DNA from 2 places in the Bombilactobacillus bombi genome. Region 2 is predicted to be linked to the other one. Evidence: predicted binding sites of a transcription regulator. Region 2 holds the regulator's gene; the other holds the start of a gene.
What was found. The regulator NrdR, encoded in region 2, represses ribonucleotide reductase genes. The targets are predictions, from matches to a motif close to ACACNATATATNGTGT.

Region 1 (3,431 bases), 870 kb from region 2:
GATATTGGAAAAAGTAAGAACCGTCAGCATACTTAGATTTGTCAAAATTCGCAAAAGTTTCTTGCCGTTCTCGAGCAATGTTATTACTTTCTACCAAGGTCCAATAATTAAGCAACATGAAATAAACGCTCGTAAATTCCAAAGCTGCCGGCGAGCCATATTCAATATGGTTAATAGCTAAATAAGTGTGTAAGCCCATAGCACCTAAACCAATTGCATGACTTAATTGATTACCTTTTTTGATAGTAGGCACAGCCTCAATATTAGAGTGATCTGAGACAAACGTTAAAGCTCTTGTCATTGTGCGGACAGAATCACCAAAATTAGGACTTGCCATTAAGTTAGGAATATTAGTTGAACCGAGATTACAGCTGACATCAGTTCCCATTTTGAGATATTCTTGCCGATCATTTAATTCAGATGGTACTTGAACTTGTTGTATTTCTGAACAAAGATTACTCATAATAACTTTACCAGCAATTGGATTGGTGCGATTAACAGTATCAATGTTTAAAATATAAGGATAACCTGATTCTTGCTGTAATTTACTGATTTCTAATTCGACGTCCCGAGCTTTAATTGGATATTTGGTAATATTGGGATTAGCAACCATTTGGTCATATTCTTTGGTAATATCCACATAAGAGAAGGGTACACCATAAATCCGCTCAACATCGTAAGGACTGAATAAATACATTTCAGCATCTTGTTTGACTAATTCGTAAAATTTGTCAGGGACAATAACACCTAGAGAAAGGGTTTTCACCCGAATCTTTTCGTCAGCATTTTCTTTTTTAGCAGATAAAAAGTCCATGATATCAGGATGAAAGACGTTTAAATAAACCGCCCCAGCACCTTGACGTTGCCCTAGTTGATTACTGTAACTGAAACTGTCTTCTAGTAATTTCATAACAGGTAAGACACCACTTGATGCGCCCTTGATTCCTTTGATAGGAGAGCCCGCTTCACGCAAATTAGATAAAGTTAAGCCTACTCCGCCACCAATCCGCGACAATTGTAAAGCACTATTGATGGCACGACCGATAGAGTTCATGTCATCGGTGATTTGGATTAAAAAGCAGGATACAAATTCGCCGCGTCGTTTTTTACCAGCATTTAAAAATGAGGGTGTAGCAGGTTGATACCGTTGATGAATCATTTCATCTGCTAATTGTTGTGCTAATTGTTGATCACCACCAGCAAAGTATAGGGCATTAAACAAAACGCGCAGTTCGTAATTTTCCAAATAATAACTGCCATCACTAGTTTTCATGGCATACTGGTTGTAAAATTTATAAGCAGCCATGAAAGATTTGAAACGGAAATTTTGGGCTTTGAGAAAATCATATAATGACTGGATGAAGTCGAAAGGATATTCTTTTAAAAAGTCCGATTCTAAATAATCTTTGGCAATTAAATTTTGTAAATGCTCTTGAAGATTATCAGCGATTTTAGTGTTGGGCTCAACGTTTTCCTCAAAAAAAGCTGCTAAAGCAGCTTGATCGCGATTAAGAGGAATGTGGCCATCCACTGGAATATTTAATTCATTATTTAACTTAAAGTATGTGACTTTGGATATGTCGAGATTGTTTAGACTCAAATTCTTCAACTACTTTCTGGAAATTTTTGACATCATTGTCAGTACCATTAAATTCAAAATCAAAAACAACTGGTACCTGCAAGCCATGAGCAATATCTTTAGCAGTATGAATATATAGTTCGTTAAAGTTACGATTGCCGCCACCTGCAACACCAACTAAGTTACGTGTGTTAGATTGATAACCTAAAAAATCAATCACTGCATCCATCATATCATCATCATAGGCAGGTACTACTAAAATATAAGGTGCACCCATTTCATGATCAGGATCAGCATCATTGATTTCATAGGCTTTCAGACCAGTTTTTTGAATAAAGCGTCGTGTTTGTCCAGTAATTGAATAAAAAGCAATTTTCATTTTAATGTGTGAGCTCCTTTAACTCGTCAGGACGAAAACCAACAATTGGATTGTTATCAGCAGCCATTACTACAGGCACACTTTGAAATCCTTGTTGCTTAAGATAATCAAGATATTGGGGTTGATTATTAATATTGCGTTCTTCAAAATGAACGTTATGTTCGTTTAAAAATCTTTTGGTCATTTTACATTGGATACAACCATTTTTAGTAAAAACTGTAATTGGATTTTTCATAATAAAGCCTCCCTTAAACTGTAATTATTATAGCTTCTCTAGAAGACAAATACAATATATAGTGTTGTCTTAGTTAGTGAACACTGTATCATGTGTTTGCTGGTAGTGATGAGAACGCGGTTTGAATGGAAAAAAATTTTTAAAATTATTTATCATGGATAAGCAACTAGTGATTGAGCTATAATTAAGTCACAAATTAAATCATTTTATAAACTGGAGAGTATGGATAATGCATTTAAATTGGAATCTTTTAGGACTGGCCGTGTGGCTGATAATTATCGTTGCGATTGTTGCGGTTATTTTTAACATTCGTAAGCGCCATTTAAAAATGATTGTTGTGCACAAAAAGCGTCATTCTTTGTCTAATAGTTTGTTAGATATTATAGAAGTTGGAGCCATCTTACTGGCAATTGGAACGATGTTTTATCTGACCTTTTTAAATAAAGTTAGTGTCAAAGATACCCAACGAGTTTACTTAACTTATGAAGTTAAGCCCTTAGTTATGCAAACTAAAGACGCTCAGGGATTTTATGTACAAGCCAAAGAAGCCCAAGGGAAAAACATTATGCAATATTACACTTACTGGGTAAAAGGAGCGCGCTTCACTGTCCCTGGAAACAATGCTTCAATCTCTGACGGCCATCAACCGATTAGTTTAAATGCTAAGAATTACCCTTGGCCGCATACAGAAAAGTACGATAAGAAGTATCAGTATGCATACGTAATGACAATGATAGCTCGTTATAAAAATAATGTTACCAATGGTTTGGGGTTACATGCGGGTAATGTAGCTACAGATTATTCTTTAATCCGCGTACCTTCAAGTACCTTTGTTAATATCATCAAGTAATTTTTATACGCATACTAAAAGAGCGTTAAGACAAATATAATCTTAACGCTCTTTTTAAGGAAAATATTGCTACTATTTGGTTGTGGTACTTTTATCTGGAGTATTGTTGTCTTTAAGCTTTTTAAGTGAGTTTACGTTAACGATAATTTTGTGATTCAATTCCGCTACATTGTCACTATCTTTTGGATCATAATCATCAATTGTCAATAATGCAGAATTACTATATACTTTTTCAACTGTACCGATAAAAGGATGTTCCATGTCTTCTTGAACTTTACCTTGAAGCTTATCACCAACATTAATTGCAGAAATCTTCATTATCTGACCTTCCTTTGTACAAACTTCTATTTATAATAGAATATAATTTCCAATTTGACAATTATTTAGG
Region 2 (3,431 bases):
TAATTCTTGTTGCTTTTTTTGCGCTACTAATTGTTGATTGGGTTGGTATACAACTTGGATTGCATGGTTCGCAATAATCAACTTAGGCTCATAACCAACAGCAAACTTATCTCGGTTGCTTTTTGCTTGAACAAACTCATAAATTGCATCTAAATTATTATTCAAAATATCTGCATTTAGTTGGTCTTGATGTTCCTGAATAAATTGTTGTACATCAGAATCTTGCAGGGCTGTTTGTGTTAATTTCTGATATTTTTCACTCCAATGACGCTTTGCAATTACATCCGAAAATTCCTTGGCAATATCTTTCATTATGTTCACCTATCATGAATTATTTTTAAATTCATGCCATTGTTTTTGTAATTCAGCTAACTCCGCTGGATCAACTTTTTTGGCTTGATGCTTTGTCCAATCGGTCACTTGCTCTTTATGTGGTTGATAATTTTTATACGGGGACTTGCGTGCAGTGGAGTTCGTTTTAGATCGATTATGCGTACGATTTTTAATGCGTTGTATTGCTTCTGGTGCAGTTTTAATATCATTTTGTGCCCAGTCATTGGCTACTTTTTCTACTAAACTTTGTGTCAATGTAGCCGAATTGTCTAAGATATAATCTATCAAAATATTAATCACCGGTAATGGTAAAACTGCGCGTTGTTGTAAGCGGCGCAAAACTCCAGTTTCAGAAGAGCCCACAAAACCATTCATTTGTCGTTTTTTAACTGCAAGAAATTCTGCTGGAGCCAACTGATTAGCTTGTTTAATTAATTGACGTTCTGTGGCAGTGAAGTTTTTTAATAGGGAAGCATCATCTGGGCCAATTTCTGTTTTTTGATTATTTTGTTCATTATGAGCTTTGATATTGACGCGATCTTCAAAACGTTTTTGTGCAATATTTTGTAATCGTTGAATATCAATCTTATTATTCGTAACATTAAGAGTATTGGCAATTAAATCTGCCATTTCGATTTCAGTAACTCCATAAAATGCGTGCACATTAAACAGTTCATTTTGGTGTTGAGCAATATCTTCAGAACTCACATGGTAACTGGCAGTATAATCAGCTAGCAATTGCCAATCAAAACTGGCCAGCTGTTGAGAAGTATATTGCGGTTGAGCTGGAGTAGTAACAGTTGACGTAGATTGTTCGGACATTTTTAAAATTTCTGAACTTGACAAGTGAAAAACATCCAAAAAGCTATGAGTAATATCGGTTAATTGTTGATTTTGTGGTAAAGCTTGCGGTTGATATTTTTTTTGTAAACGTGAAAATTCATAATGGCCAATTTTTTCATATAAGAAAGTTTTTAAAATATTATCACTAAAAAACTTTTGGGGAGATAAAGGTGCGTGCAATTGATAGATTAGATATGAACCCAAGGTGTCCTTCGTAGAAAAAGTATGCAGTAAAGCAACGGCTTCTAGCTTAATCCGTGCTTGGTAAAGGTGTTGTACATCAATATCCAATAAATTCAATAACTGGGCGTGTTGTTTTCTTTCCGAGAGTAGTACCTGTCTTTGATTCCATAATAACTGATACAAACTAATCGCATCACTTCCCACCAATGGTTGGTAAAGATCCATTAGGACTCGTCGATCATAGTCAGTCAAATAATCACTGCTGGTCACCCAGTATCCCCATAAAGGATCTATCATTTGTTCCGCCATTTTATTTTTCATCAGCCTGAGAATTATTTTGTTGGTGATTAGCCATCATTTCTTGTACCTCTTTCATAAAGCCATTAATATCTTTAAATTGGCGATAAACACTCGCAAATCGAATATAGGCAATGTCATCTAATTGCGCTAATTCTTGCATTACGTATTCTCCAATTTGACGTGAATCAATTTCATTTTCTCCTGTAGCACGAATTTTGGTTTCCACCTTAGCAACGATTTGATTCATCTCATCTAATGTTACTGGGCGCTTTTCGGCAGCCCGAACAATTCCACGTAATACTTTATCCCGATTAAACTCTTCGCGGTTTCCATTTTTTTTAATTACTAACACTGGAGATTGCTCAATGCGTTCAAATGTTGTAAACCGATGACCACAATTTTCGCATTCTCGGCGACGGCGAATAACTCGACCTTCATCGCTTGGTCGACTATCAATTACTCGGGAAGAATTTTGATGACAATGTGGACAAATCATTGGAAACACTCCTTTTATGTCAGTAAAGTGACAAATCGTTGTACTTGCTGTACTAAATGATGGTAGTTACCATCATTATTGATAATAAAATCAGCCAATTTTCTTTTTTGCTGTAAGTCCATTTGGCTATTAATACGTTGTTGTGCTGCTTGTTTAGTTAAGTTATTGCGTTTTTGTAAACGTTGTAATTGTACAGCTGGCGTTGCATAAACTAACAATGTCTTCTGTAATAAATTTTGATAATGCTGTTCAAATAACAATGGTATTTCAAAAAAGACTGGAATATTATCATCAGATATCGACTGAATTAACTCAGTTAAACGCTGCCGAATAAGTGGTTGCAAAACTTGATTAAGTTGTGTTAAGCGTTGCTGATTATTAAAAACAATTTGACCTAATTGAACACGATCTAATTCCTGATTGGGTTGTAAAATTCGTGTACCAAAAAGTTGAACAACTTGCTGCCAACCTGGAGTTTGTGGTAAAACCACTTCGCGCGCAATTTGATCAGCATCAACAATTTTAAATCCTTGTTGCACTAAAATGTTAGTGACAGTTGATTTCCCGGTAGCAATCCCACCGGTAACTCCTACAGATAATTGCATTATTGATTTAGTACCTGACAATGAGGACAAAAATGAGTCCCACGGCCAGCCACTTTTATTTTTTCAATGGGTGTACCACAGCGCGCACAAGGATTACCTTCTTGTTTATAGACATTTAACTGCAGTTGAAAGTTTCCTTGATGACCAGTGGCATCTACATAACTTCTAATAGTCGTGCCTCCAGCAGCAATTGCCGTCTTAATTTCGTCATTGATAATTGGATACAAATCTGTAATTTGTGCTGCGGTCACCTTATTAGCTGGTTCTTCGGGATGAATTTTTGCGCGCCACAAAACTTCATCAACATAAATATTCCCTAATCCCGAAACCACATGTTGGTCTAACAAAGTAGCTTTAATTGATTTTTTCTTTTTTTGTAATCCTTGCTGTAAGGATGCCAATGTGTATTGCGGTGTCAGTGGCTCTGGTCCTAGTGCTGCAATAGATTTGACCTGCATTTCTGTACTACGGTCTACTAATTGCATCTTACCAAACTTGCGCACATCCCGATACCCTAGAAAACGACCATCTTCCAAGCAAAAAATCACATGCACATGCTTATCAAATTCTGATTGAGAATCACGAACTTGATATTTGCCTTCCATGCGCAAATGGCTAATCATGGTCAAGTTATTATCAAAATGAAATAACAAATATTTGGCTCTGCGTGA

Region 1: the regulator NrdR is predicted to act here: its motif matches at 2,243-2,258, upstream of nrdH (glutaredoxin-like protein NrdH).

Annotation. Positions count from the first base shown of each region.
Region 1 covers NZ_CP031513.1:1,316,751-1,320,181, reverse strand. Annotated here, with positions in the region: gene nrdE (class 1b ribonucleoside-diphosphate reductase subunit alpha) at 1-1,600, opposite strand, end outside; gene nrdI (class Ib ribonucleoside-diphosphate reductase assembly flavoprotein NrdI) at 1,557-1,958, opposite strand; gene nrdH (glutaredoxin-like protein NrdH) at 1,960-2,193, opposite strand; gene DS830_RS06530 (LVIS_2131 family protein) at 2,423-3,043, shown strand; gene DS830_RS06525 (DUF2187 domain-containing protein) at 3,116-3,361, opposite strand.
Region 2 covers NZ_CP031513.1:347,479-350,909, reverse strand. Annotated here, with positions in the region: gene dnaI (primosomal protein DnaI) at 1-312, opposite strand, end outside; gene DS830_RS01840 (replication initiation and membrane attachment family protein) at 325-1,680, opposite strand; gene nrdR (transcriptional regulator NrdR) at 1,670-2,155, opposite strand; gene coaE (dephospho-CoA kinase) at 2,170-2,760, opposite strand; gene mutM (bifunctional DNA-formamidopyrimidine glycosylase/DNA-(apurinic or apyrimidinic site) lyase) at 2,760-3,431, opposite strand, start outside.